Regions from separate parts of the Pseudomonas sp. GW821-FHT02H09 genome, predicted to be linked through region 1. Evidence: predicted binding sites of a transcription regulator. Region 1 holds the regulator's gene; each other region holds the start of a gene.
What was found. The regulator FliA, encoded in region 1, starts transcription of late flagellar genes. The targets are predictions, from matches to a motif close to CTAAAGTTTNNNNNNNNNNNGCCGNTAA.

Region 1 (3,313 bases):
GTTTCAGTGGTGAACGCGCAGCCAGTTATGTGGCCTCCGTCTAAGTAAGACAAGGTATAGAAAGAACATGGGCAGCATGCATCCCGTACAGGTGATTGCGGTGACCGGCGGCAAAGGTGGCGTCGGGAAGACTAACGTGTCAGTGAACTTGTCCCTGGCTCTAGCTGAGCTCGGCCGGCGCGTCATGCTGCTGGATGCCGATCTGGGGCTGGCGAACGTCGACGTTCTGTTGGGACTGACACCCAAACGCACTCTGGCCGATGTGGTCGAGGGGCGTTGTGAGTTGCGCGATGTACTGCTTCAGGGGCCAGGCGGCATTCGCATCGTCCCGGCAGCATCCGGTACGCAGAGCATGGTGCATCTGAGCCCGGCCCAACATGCCGGCCTGATCCAGGCCTTTAGCGATATCGGCGACAACCTCGACGTGCTGGTGATCGACACCGCCGCCGGTATTGGTGATTCGGTTGTCAGTTTTGTTCGCGCGGCCCAGGAAGTGCTGCTGGTGGTCTGCGACGAGCCGACCTCGATCACCGATGCCTATGCCCTGATCAAATTGCTCAATCGTGACCATGGCATGAACCGCTTCCGTGTGCTCGCCAACATGGCGCAGAGCCCGCAGGAAGGTCGCAATCTGTTCGCCAAGTTGACCAAGGTCACGGATCGCTTCCTGGACGTAGCCTTGCAGTACGTCGGTGCGGTTCCCTACGACGAGTGTGTGCGCAAGGCTGTGCAAAAGCAGCGTGCGGTCTATGAGGCCTTCCCTCGTTCGAAGTGCGCCCTGGCGTTCAAAGCCATTGCTCAGAAAGTCGATACCTGGCCGCTGCCTGCCAATCCACGCGGGCATCTGGAATTCTTCGTCGAGCGGCTGGTGCATCAAACGGCAGGGCCGGTGCTATGAGCGCCAGCGGGTACAACCTCTACAAGGCGTCGGCACGTGACAGCCAGTACGAGCTGATCGAGCGCTATGCGCCACTGGTCAAGCGTATTGCCTACCACTTGCTGGCACGCCTGCCAGCCAGTGTTCAGGTCGAGGATCTGATCCAGGCCGGGATGATCGGCTTGCTGGAAGTGTCGACCAAATACGACGCCAGCAAGGGCGCGAGTTTTGAGACTTATGCGGGGATCCGCATTCGTGGCGCGATGCTTGATGAAGTGCGTAAAGGTGACTGGGCTCCACGTTCGGTACACCGCAATACCCGGATGGTCAGTGACGCAATCCGCTCAATTGAAGCTAAAACCGGACGTGACGCTAAAGATCACGAGGTTGCGGCCGAACTCCAATTGAGTCTCGATGATTATTACGGGATTTTGAACGACACCTTGGGTAGTCGGTTGTTCAGCTTCGACGATCTGTTGCAGGACGGCGAGCATGAAGGGCTGCACGAGGATGGCGCGAGTGCTCATCTCGAGCCGTCGCGTGATCTGGAAGATGAACGCTTCCAGGCTGCGTTGGCGGACGCGATTGCCAATTTGCCGGAGCGTGAGCGACTGGTGTTGGCGCTGTACTACGACGAAGAGCTGAACCTCAAGGAAATCGGTGAGGTCCTGGGAGTCAGCGAATCGCGGGTCAGCCAGTTACACAGCCAGTGCGCGGCCCGTTTACGGGGGCGTTTGGGGGAGTGGCGAGCGCGCTGACAGGCAGTGTGGGGACACTGCGAACGAGGCTGGTATGGCGTAGCCGCACCGGTCACGGCCCGTTGTGCTCCATGCAACCGTTGAGTGTTACGCCGAATTGATTGAATGGCGCGTTCAGGTGCTGGGCGCGTTTTAAGACTGCTTGGAGGTCGAATTGGACAAGAACATGAAAATCCTCATCGTTGATGACTTCTCAACGATGCGGCGGATCATAAAAAACCTGTTGCGTGACCTTGGGTTCACCAACACGGTCGAGGCGGATGATGGTACTACCGCGATTCCGGTCCTCAACAGCGGGAGCATCGACTTTCTGGTAACGGACTGGAACATGCCCGGCATGACCGGTATCGACTTGCTGCGCCACGTGCGTGCCGATGAAAAGCTCAAGCACCTGCCGGTGTTGATGGTGACGGCCGAAGCCAAGCGCGAGCAAATCATCGAAGCCGCTCAGGCCGGCGTGAACGGCTATGTGGTCAAACCATTCACGGCTCAGGCGCTGAAAGAGAAGATCGAAAAAATCTTCGAGCGCATCGGTTGATATGCGGAGCCAGTCCGCCACGGGGGAGCTATGGAGCATAACGAATCTTCACTGGGCGATTTTGAATCGACCCTGAAAAAACATGCCAGCGAACTGGTCGAAAGCCTTGAAAAAGGTAAATTCGGCGACGCCGTGCAACTGATCCATGAGCTCAACCAGACCCGTGATCGCGGCCTGTACCAAGAGGTAGGCAAGCTCACCCGCGAGCTGCATAGCGCAATTGTCAATTTTCATATTGACCCGCACATGCCGCAAGCCGAGGAGGTTTCACAGATCACGGATGCCACTGAGCGCCTGTCCTATGTGGTCAGGCTGACCGAGGCTGCGGCCAACCGCACCATGGACCTGGTCGAGAACAGCACCCCGTTGGTCAATGGCCTGAGCACCGAGGCTCAGGCCTTGAGCGTGGACTGGGGACGGTTCATGCGTCGTGAAGTCGGTGCCGAGGAGTTCCGTGAACTGGCCCGGCGGGTAGACGGTTTCCTGACGCGTAGCGAGCAACAGACTCGTGTCGTGTCGAGCAATCTCAACGACATCCTGCTGGCTCAGGATTACCAGGACCTCACAGGCCAGGTGATCAAGCGCGTGACCCAATTGGTCACGGAAGTCGAAAGCAATCTGCTCAAACTCGTGTTGATGGCCAGTCACGTCGACCGGTTTGCGGGCATTGAACATGACCGCGAATCGATCCTCGCGGAAAAAGATCCGGAAAAACATCTGTCTCAGGGTGAAGGTCCGCAGATTCATGCCGATAAACGTGAAGACGTTATGTCCGGTCAGGACGATGTAGACGATTTGCTTTCCAGCCTTGGATTTTAGGCCGACTTATCAGGAGCACCCATACACATGAGCTTCGGCGCCGATGAAGAGATCCTTCAGGATTTCCTGGTTGAGGCCGGCGAGATTCTTGAGCAACTGTCCGAACAACTGGTTGAGCTTGAAAGCCGACCAGATGATGCGGACTTGCTCAACGCAATTTTTCGCGGTTTTCACACTGTAAAAGGGGGCGCCGGCTTCCTCCAGCTCAACGAGCTGGTGGAGTGCTGTCACATCGCCGAGAACGTCTTCGACATCCTGCGCAAGGGTGAGCGTCGGGTCGACTCGGAATTGATGGACGTGGTTCTGGAAGCGCTGGATGCC
Region 2 (3,313 bases), on a different contig from region 1:
ATTCCAGCGCCGCGTTTAGCCGCGAGCTCGCTCATCAGACTTTGAAACGCGAGACGCCGCTACGCAGCCCCACCGCCACCTGGCTCAGCTCATCGATGGCGAAGCTGGCCTGACGCAAGGACTCTACCGTCTGGCTGCTGGCATCGCCCAGCTGCACCAACGCGTGGTTGATCTGCTCGGCACCGGTGGCCTGGGCCTGCATGCCTTCGTTGACCATCAACACCCGCGGCGCCAGCGCCTGAACCTGATGAATGATCTGCGACAGCTGCTCGCCTACCTGTTGAACCTCGGACATGCCACGGCGCACTTCTTCGGAGAACTTGTCCATGCCCATGACACCCGCCGACACCGCCGACTGGATCTCACGGACCATCTGCTCGATGTCATAGGTGGCCACGGCGGTCTGATCCGCCAGACGCCGTACTTCGGTAGCCACCACCGCGAAACCGCGGCCATATTCACCGGCCTTCTCGGCTTCGATCGCAGCGTTGAGGGACAGCAGGTTGGTCTGGTCGGCGACCTTGACGATGGTCACCACCACCTGATTGATGTTGCCGGCCTTCTCATTGAGGATCGCCAGTTTGGCGTTGACCAGATCGGCCGCCCCCATCACCGAGTGCATGGTGTCTTCCATGCGGGCCAGGCCTTGCTGACCAGAACCGGCCAGCACCGAAGCCTGGTCGGCGGCGGTAGAAACTTCGGTCATGGTGCGCACCAGATCGCGCGATGTCGCAGCGATTTCTCGCGACGTGGCGCCGATTTCCGTGGTGGTGGCAGCGGTCTCTGTCGCAGTAGCCTGCTGCTGCTTGGAGGTGGCGGCAATTTCCGTGACCGAGGTAGTGACCTGCACCGAAGAGCGCTGGGCCTGGGAAACCAGAGAAGTGAGCTCGGTCATCATGTCGTTGAAGCCGGTTTCTACGGCACCGAATTCGTCCTTGCGCTCCAGATTCAAGCGCCTGCTCAAGTCCCCCGTACGCATGATGTCGAGGATCTGCACGATCCGGTTCATCGGCGCCATGATTGCGCGCATCAGCAGCAGACCGCACAGACCGGCAGCGATTACCGCGATCAGTAAAGAGACGCCCATACTGATTTTTGCTGCGGTTACCGCGGAACCGATAGCCCCGGTGGCATTACCCGCCTGATCACGATTGCGGTCGATCATGCCGTTCAAATGCTTGCGGCCAGCGATCCACGCAGGCGTCAGTTCATTCTCCAGCGCGAGGCGAGCCTGTTCGTATTCTTTGCGCTGATAGAGATCGATGACGTTCTTCAGTGTCTGATCGAACGCTTGATGACGCACTTCAAACTCGTCGAAAGAGGCACGATCGTCCGAGTCGAAGACGGTTTTGCGATAGTTATCCATCTGCGCCTTCAAGCGCTCTTCGAAGCTCTTGTACAACGCCTGGTCAGCAGCGCTGATGTCCCGATTTCCGGAGAGGCCAACGATCTGCTGGGTCAGGACGTAGCTGTCGACCCAGGCGCTGCGAATCATCGAACTGTAATACACCCCAGGAACAGCGTCCGTTCGGACCGTTTCCTCGCTGGTCTCGATCTTCAGCAGACTGGAGAACGAGACCATGACCATCAGCAACATGATGGCGATAATTACCGCAAAGCTCGCCAAAATGCGTTGGCGCAACGTCCAGTTCTTCACAGTCGATCCTCGGGGGGCATTCAAATGGAGGGGAGTATAGCCGAGGGCGGCTCATCATTTAGCAGTGGGTTGCGCACCACGTCTCACCCAGGGTGAAGAAAGTCAGCATCTGCTCTGGATGGCTACTGTGGGGCAGAAAGTGACGATCCTTTCGATTCCCCCGCTTTCTCTGATCACAGCGAAACCTGGCGCACCTGTTTCTCCAGTTCGGCTTTCAAGCCTGGCTCAAGCTTGAGCTGGCGCGCCAGTTCATCCAGATAGGACTTCTCCATGAAGTTCTCTTCATCCACCAGCATCACGCTGGCGATGTACATCTCGGCGGCCATTTCCGGGGTGCTGGCGGCGCGGGCGACATCGGCCGGGTCCAGGGGTTTGTTGAGTTCGGCGTGCAGCCAGCGTTGCAGGTCCTGATCGTTGTCCAGCCTGGTGAATTCGCCCTCGATCAGCGCTCGCTCGCGTTCATCGACATGGCCGTCGGCCTTGGCGGCAGCGACCAGCGCCTTGAGGATCGCCTGGCTGTGCAATTCAACTTGCGCTGCCGGCAAGCGGTCGACGGTTTGCGGCTCAGCCTGTGGTGCGCCAGCCTGCTGTGCCTGCCAATTGCCGTATGCCTTGTAGGCCAAAACGCCCAACGCGGCGAGACCGCCGTAGGTCAGTGCCTTGCCGCCAAACTTGCGGGCTTTTTTGTTTCCCAGCAACAGCCCCATCGCGCCCGCCGCCAGCGCGCCGCCACCAACGCCTGAGAGCAAACTGCCAAGCCCGCCCGAACTGCCGCCGAGCAAGCTGCCCAGTGCGCCGTTATCCGATACCGATTTGTTCTGAGTGCCGCCGGCCTTGTTTTGCAATATGTCCTGACCGGACTTGAGCAACTGATCGAGCAATCTGCGTGTATTCATTTGCCACCTCCAAAACCGGGGGTTAACCAGATCATTGAGGCCCACAGCGTAGATCGAAGCGCCCTCCTCCACGTGGCGAGAATGCTTCCAGATGTTGCTTGGCCCTGACCGAAGCCCCGGTCCTGAACCAGACCATCGATTAAAAAGATATACACTCAAGCAAATCTATAAAACCGTCTAACCGGTAATTCCCCCATGATGACCTTGCGTCAAATCCGCCACTTCATCGCTGTGGCCGAAACCGGCTCGATCTCGGCCGCCGCCCAGGCGGTCTATATTTCCCAATCGACACTGACCCTGGCAATCCAGCAACTGGAACAGGAAATCGGCGTCAACCTGTTCAATCGACATGCCAAGGGCATGACCCTGACCCACCAGGGTCACCAGTTCCTGCGCCAGGCGCACTTGATCCTGGCCACGGTCGACAACGCCAAGCGTAGCTTGCAACAAAGCACCGACCAGGTGGCCGGGCAGTTGATTGTCGGCGTGACCAGCCTGGTGGCCGGTTACTACCTCGCCGATTTGCTCACCCGCTTCCAGCGTGCCTACCCGAACGTGGAAATCCGCGTGATGGAGGATGAGCGCCCGTATATCGAGCATTTGCTGGTCAGCGGTGAAATCGATGTCGGGGTGCTGATCCTCTCTAACCTGGAAGACCGCCACGCCCTGCAAACCGAGGTGCTCACCCACTCGCCCCATCGCCTGTGGCTGCCGGCTCAGCACCCGTTGCTGGAGCACGACAGCATCAACCTCGCCGACG
Region 3 (3,313 bases), on a different contig from region 1:
GGGGATCCTGCATTACGTGTTGCGGCAGTTGATCGCGTCGTAATTCCACCTCACCTGAAACACCGCCTTCGGGCGGTGTTTTTGTTTGGCTGATGCGAGTGTTCCTCTGTTTATAATTGCGCCCCCGATAGGTTCGGGCGCATTCGGACGATCCGGGCGACTCAGACCGCTCCAGCTTTTTAAGGTAAGACTCCCGCCTGAAAGGACTTCACATGATCGCTTTGCCATGGCTTTATCTGGCACTCCTCTGCATCGGCTACAGCCTGGCAATGTTTGCCGGACAACTGGAGGTGCAAGCACTGATCGCCGTTGCCTTGCTGCTGTTCGCAGGTTTTGCCGTGCGCCAGCAAAAGAGCCGTTATGGCCGTTATCTCGGACACGGCTTGTTCGTGGTACTGGCCCTCGCGCTGGCTCTGCATTGGCTACCGGGATTCTACAACGGTAGCGTCATTGGCCCCGAAGTCTTTACCGAAGATGCAGTGCCGTTCTCGATGTACCTCAATCTGGACAAACCGCTGATTGGCTTCTGGCTGTTGTTGGTATGCCCATGGATTGTCGGACGGCGCTCCCTGCGTCTTTCGCTGTACGCGACAGCCCTGGCCTTGACCCTGAGTGCACTGGCCGCGCTCGGTGGTGCGGTGTTGCTGGGCATCATTCATTGGGAACCGAAGTGGCCGGATCAAGGTTGGCTTTGGGTACTGAACAACCTGCTGTTGGTGACTCTGGTCGAGGAAGCCCTGTTTCGTGGCTATATTCAGGGCGGTTTGAGCCAGCGCTTCAAACAGCTGCCTTATGGCGAAACCCTTGCACTGATATGCGCGGCGCTGCTCTTTGGCCTGGTGCATCTGGGCGCCGGCTGGCAATGGGTATTGCTGGCGAGTATTGCCGGAGTCGGCTACGGCCTGGCCTACCGTTTTGGCGGACTGAGCGCGGCAATCGCCACGCACTTTGGTTTGAATCTGTTGCACTTCGGGCTGTTTACTTATCCGATGCTGGCTGGATAAGACATTACCGGACCAAACAGGTACTGAAGTACCAGATAACATGAGCTTCAGTACCATTGTCGGTCAGGAAGAACAACTTGGCCGACTCTGCGCAAAATTCTGCAACAGTCCATTCACTATCCATTTCAAGGCGCAAACCGCTCACCTGAGACGCACCACCGATTTTTGAAAAATATTTTCAATAATCCCCAGGCACTGCCGACAACCTGACAAAGCCTTGCGGATTGAAAAACCATGCGTAACAACCAACCCGTTACACAACGTGAACGTACCTTCCCGGCTCAGCAACGGTTGATTTCCACCACCGATGCCAAAGGCGTGATTACCTACTGCAACAACGCTTTCGTTGAAATAAGTGGTTTTTCTCGTGAGGAACTGATCCGTGCACCGCACAACCTGGTACGTCATCCAGACGTCCCGGCAGCGGTGTTTGCGCACATGTGGGGCACTCTGAAGCAAGGCTTGCCCTGGATGGGCATTGTCAAGAATCGCTGTAAATCCGGTGACCACTACTGGGTCAACGCCTACGTCACACCGGTTTTCGAAGGCAATCAGGTGGTCGGTTACGAGTCGGTACGGGTCAAACCCACCGCCGAACAGATCCACCGCGCCGAAGCGCTCTACCAACGTATCAACCAGGGCAAGTCGGCCATTCCTCAAAGTGATAAATGGTTGCCGGTGCTGCAAGACTGGTTGCCGTTCATTCTGGTCAGCCAGCTCAGCTTTCTGATTGGCATCTGGCTCAACTCCCATTGGGGCTTCGCCCTGGCTGCCGGGCTCTCGGTGCCGCTGGGTCTGCTCGGTTTGAGCTGGCAACAACGTGGCCTCAAGCGCTTGCTGCGCCTGGCTGAACAGACCACCTCGGACCCGCTGATCGCACAGATGTACACCGACAGTCGCGGCGCCCAGGCACGCCTGGAGATGTCCATTCTCAGCCAGGAGGCACGCCTGAAAACCTGCCTGACCCGCCTCCAGGACACCGCCGAGCACCTGAACGAGCAAGCCCGTCAATCCGACGCCCTGGCCCACAAGAGCTCCACCGGGCTGGAGCGCCAGCGGGTTGAGACTGAGCAAGTGGCCACTGCCGTCAACCAGATGGCTGCCACCACTCAGGAAGTCGCCAGCCATGTCCAGCGCACCGCCGACGCCACTCAGCAAGCCAATCGCCTGACCAGTCGCGGCCGCGACGTCGCCGGCGAAACCCGCGAAGCCATCCAGCGTCTGTCCCAGGTGGTCGGTGAAACCGGCGCCACGGTAACCCAACTGGCCAAAGACAGCGACGAAATCGGCGGCGTGGTCGATGTGATCAAAGGCATCGCCGACCAGACCAACCTGCTGGCCTTGAACGCCGCCATCGAAGCGGCCCGCGCCGGGGAAATGGGGCGTGGCTTTGCGGTGGTTGCCGATGAAGTACGGCAACTGGCGCAACGTACCAGTGAGTCCACCGGGCAGATACACAGCCTGATCGCCAAACTGCAACAGACCGCCAGCACCGCCGTACAAACCATGGACGCCGGCCATCGCCAGGCTGAAGAAGGTGTCGCGCGGGTACTCGAGGCCGACAAGGCGTTGGTGGGCATCAGCGAAGCGGTGGCCAACATCACCGACATGACCGCTCAGATTGCAGCTGCGACCGAAGAACAAAGCGCCGTGGCTGAAGAGATCAGCCGCAATATCAGCACCATCGCGCAGTTGGCTGATCAGACCTCGGAACAAGCGCAAAACTCGGCACTGCTCAGTGAAGAGTTGACCCGTACAGCGAATACCCAGTATTCGTTGGTGGAACGCTTTAACCGCTGACAGATGCACCCCTACCGATCATTCCCACGCTCTGCGTGGGAATGCATCCCGTGACGCTCTGCGTCACATCCAGAAGCGGAACGCGGAGCGTCCCTGGCGGCATTCCCACGCGGAGGGTGGGAATGATCACTTAACGGAGAAATTCGGCGACCTTTTTGGCAGCAGACTCCAAATGGTGCTCATGGGTAAAGCCCGAGGCCTTCAACGGCTTAAGGTCATGATCCCCCGCCACCAGCCACATCACCTCGATGCTCGGCGACAATACGTAACCCTCCACCGCCTGCCGATTACCCAATGCATCCCGCTCACCCTGAACGATCAAGGTCGGGGTTCTCAATTCGGCCAGATGCTCGACTCGAGGTTTTTCCGGTTTACCCACCGCATAAAACGGATACCCCAGACACACCAGCGCATCCGCCTGCAATTCATCCGCCAGCAAACTGGCCATGCGCCCGCCCATGGACTTGCCGCCGATGACCAAACGCCCAGCGACATGGCGTCGCACTTGG
Region 4 (3,313 bases), on a different contig from region 1:
TGATTACGAAGGGATTGCTTTGATCCTGCAAACCGCCAGAACCGGTCGCCATTGCCAGATCAAGAATCGGAATGGTCGCCCCCCGAATATTTGCGACACCGCACACGACAGGACTGGATTTAGGCAGCAGGGTCAGTTTGGGGCATTGCAGCACCTCCCGAACCTTGAACACGTTGATCCCATACAGCTGCTGGCCGTCAAGACGGAACAACAACAGCTCAAGGCGATTCTGCCCTACCAGTTGCGTGCGCTGGTTCACCGAATCCATTACACCAGCCATGCCCAGACTCCTACACCAACGCTTAAGATCCGATGCACATTCATCACTAAACGGCACGGGGCTTGCTTTTTAACTGCTATGAACGCAAAAACGACATTTTTCCGACACCTGACATCAACGTATCGCAAATTGCTTTGCGCGTTGTCAGCGTTGTGCTTTTTCACCGCTGGCAGCCCTGCCGTTGCTGACCCGGTTACCTTGCCTGATCTGCTTATCGGCGTCACTCAAGGCTTTCTTGAATTCACCGTAGAAGATTATCTGGCAACCAGCCACACCGAAGGACGCTACGAAATTCAGGTCAATCAACTCGACCCTCGCTTGCGCATGCCGCTATGCGACAAGGAATTGACAGCGACGCTGGAAAGTCCGGCTCAGCCTTTGGGCCACGTAATCGTAAAGGTGCGTTGCGATGGCGCCTCGCCCTGGACCGTCTTCGTTCCCGCTCAAGTGCGCCTGTTTCGAGAGGTCGTTACCACCACTCGCCCACTTAAACGCGCCGGCATCATCGAACCTGAGGACGTCATCCTGCGCGAGCGCGACATCAGCCTGATCAATCAGGGTTATCTGACGTCGGTCGATCAGGCCATCGGTCAGAAACTCGTCCGACCAATGGTCAGCGATCAGGTCATTACCCTTGTCCACATGGAACAGGCGGAGGTCGTTCGCAAAGGCGATCAAGTGGTGATATCCGTTCGCAGCGGTACGCTCAATGTGCGAATGCCCGGCGAAGCGTTGTCCAACGGCGGTCTGAGCGAACAGATCAGGGTCAAGAATCTGAACTCTCAACGGGTAATCAAAGCGCGCGTGACCGCGCCGGGCCAGGTGGACGTCGCCATGTAGGGAACTGGCGCTGCACTCAGGCGTTCCCTAAACTGTGCCTCAAGCAAGGCAGGTGCCGACTCGCGCCGGCTCATCGAAAATTGAGCCTAAAGTTTTACCGGGTATGGCCGAAAACATGGCAAGCGTCCAAATACCCAGAGGTTTTCTATCATGGTCATCGATTTCAGCCGTTTAAACAGCTCCCCCTCACCCACAGGCAGTACGCGTACCAGCGGCAGCAAGGAAACCGGCGACGCCGGCAAATCCGCGCCGGTGATTACCCCGGCCGAACAGGCCAGTACCAGCCAAAGCGGGGAGTCGGTTCACCTCAGTAATGAGGCTCAACAGTTGCAGAAGGTCACTGACACGCTGCGCGATCAACCTGCTGTCGACAAAGCCCGCGTGGCCGAGTTGAAGCAAGCGATTGCCGATGGCAGCTATAAAGTCGACAGCAACCGTGTAGCCAGCAAACTGCTCAACTTCGAAGCCCAGCGCTAGCCAAAGGCCTGCGCCAGGCTTTTGGACGCTTAAAACCCAAGGCCAGCCATGCACGACACAAATTTACTGCAACTGATCACTGACGATTTTGCTCCAGCTCAACAGTTGCTGGAGTTGCTGCAAACCGAGGCCCTCGCTTTGCACGGTCGCGACATGCCACTGCTCGAAGATATTCTCGCGCAGAAACAGGCGCTGATCATTTTGCTTGAACAGCATGGGCGTTTACGCAGCCAGATCCTCATCAGCCTGAACCTGCCGGCCAGTCGAAGCGGCCTGGAACGACTTGCAGAGCAATCGTCCATTGGCGATCAACTGCTGTCTCAGAGCGACGAACTCAATCAGCTTCTGGCCAACTGCCAGGCAGCCAACGAACTCAACGGTCGTTCGATCCAGATCCAGCAAGCCACCACCGCCAATCAGTTGAAGATTCTCACCGGTGGCGAACCTCCTGCCCTTTATGATGCCCGCGGATCAACCTCCAAGCTTGCGAAGCCCCGCCCACTTAGTCAGGCTTGAATTCAGAGATGAGCGCTCTATCAAGACGCGAAACATGCTGGCAAAATGCCGGCTCTTGCGTGTGTCGTATTTGTCTGGAGATTGATGAACCGTGTTCAATGCCTTAAACGCAGAAGATGCTCCGCAGCCACCAAAGGCGCTCACTACCCCTTTGGAAATTGCCGCCAATCTGCGGTTGCTGCAAGAGAGCCATGATCCACTGATCATCACTTTTCATGAGCGCACCCAGCGCTTTCAGAGCTATCTGGTCGAAGTCGATCGAGACAGCACCATGATCGCCCTGGACGAGATGATTCCTCGCGATGGCGAACGCTTTCTGCTCAATGGCGAAGCGTTTCGCGTCGAAGGTTTCCACGACGGCGTGCGGATTGCCTGGGAAAGCACCGGCACTCTGACGATCGACGAATCCAATGGCAGTCGCTGCTATCGCGGCACAATGCCTGATGAAGTGGTCTATCACCAACGTCGCAATGCGTTTCGTGCAGCGTTGAAACTGGCTCAGTTGGTCAACATCGAACTCGGCGGCGAAAAGCTTAAAGCCCCGATCAAGGGTAAACTGCTGGATATCTCGGCTACCGGCTGCAAGTTGCGCTTTGAAGGCGACATCTCCGACCGCCTGCAACTGGGCGAGGTCTACGACCGATTCATTGCCGCCCTGCCCTTCGGCAAAATGACGGCGCCAGTCGAATTGCGTTATCTGCATCACGAAGAGCGGATCGACACCACCTTCGCCGGCGTACGCTTTCACAACATGAGCGGCCAGGTTCAACGCCAGGTCGAGCGTTTCGTCTATCAGCTTCAGCGCGAAGCACGCCGCTTTGATAAAGACGATTTCTGAGTCAACACCTCAATAAAAAACGGGCAGTCCCTTTCGGTGACTGCCCGTTTTTTTCTAAGGCCTTACCTGAGTGAAGCTTTGCGCAGGCTCCGGATCTGGCTCCTCGGGCGTTACATCCACTTCGTGCTCCGGCTCAGGCTCCAGGTTTACAGCATTTTGCATCTGTTCGTGCACGACCTGCTCATCGACCCGCGGGTCAAGCGCTGCCACCAAAGGCGAGCTCGACATACTGTCTGGCATGGCGACGTGATGCAGAGGCGCATCATCGACCTGATGCAAGTTTGTCACCGCTTTAGGCCGAATGCGCCACACCAGCACCAGCGCGAAAAAGCTGAAGAACGCATAGAGCATCTGACTGCCAA

Region 2: the regulator FliA is predicted to act here: its motif matches at 1,692-1,719, upstream of AC07VR_RS01455 (methyl-accepting chemotaxis protein).
Region 3: the regulator FliA is predicted to act here: its motif matches at 1,182-1,209, upstream of AC07VR_RS04640 (methyl-accepting chemotaxis protein).
Region 4: the regulator FliA is predicted to act here: its motif matches at 1,207-1,234, upstream of flgM (flagellar biosynthesis anti-sigma factor FlgM).

The regions. Positions count from the first base shown of each region.
Region 1 is NZ_JBWKVA010000014.1:63,868-67,180, reverse strand. Features, by position in the region: gene fleN (flagellar synthesis regulator FleN) at 68-898, shown strand; gene fliA (RNA polymerase sigma factor FliA) at 895-1,635, shown strand; gene AC07VR_RS19190 (chemotaxis response regulator CheY) at 1,802-2,173, shown strand; gene AC07VR_RS19185 (protein phosphatase CheZ) at 2,204-2,992, shown strand; gene AC07VR_RS19180 (chemotaxis protein CheA) at 3,020-3,313, shown strand, end outside.
Region 2 is NZ_JBWKVA010000001.1:314,476-317,788, reverse strand. Features, by position in the region: gene AC07VR_RS01460 (chemotaxis protein CheW) at 1-35, opposite strand, end outside; gene AC07VR_RS01455 (methyl-accepting chemotaxis protein) at 35-1,657, opposite strand; gene AC07VR_RS01450 (tellurite resistance TerB family protein) at 1,831-2,553, opposite strand; gene AC07VR_RS01445 (LysR family transcriptional regulator) at 2,749-3,313, shown strand, end outside.
Region 3 is NZ_JBWKVA010000003.1:22,651-25,963, forward strand. Features, by position in the region: gene acnA (aconitate hydratase AcnA) at 1-43, shown strand, start outside; gene AC07VR_RS04635 (CPBP family intramembrane glutamic endopeptidase) at 213-1,004, shown strand; gene AC07VR_RS04640 (methyl-accepting chemotaxis protein) at 1,239-2,804, shown strand; gene AC07VR_RS04645 (alpha/beta family hydrolase) at 2,935-3,313, opposite strand, start outside.
Region 4 is NZ_JBWKVA010000023.1:23,849-27,161, reverse strand. Features, by position in the region: gene AC07VR_RS25840 (chemotaxis protein CheV) at 1-280, opposite strand, end outside; gene flgA (flagellar basal body P-ring formation chaperone FlgA) at 359-1,120, shown strand; gene flgM (flagellar biosynthesis anti-sigma factor FlgM) at 1,271-1,597, shown strand; gene AC07VR_RS25825 (flagella synthesis protein FlgN) at 1,646-2,113, shown strand; gene AC07VR_RS25820 (flagellar brake protein) at 2,205-2,951, shown strand; gene AC07VR_RS25815 (MFS transporter) at 3,006-3,313, opposite strand, start outside.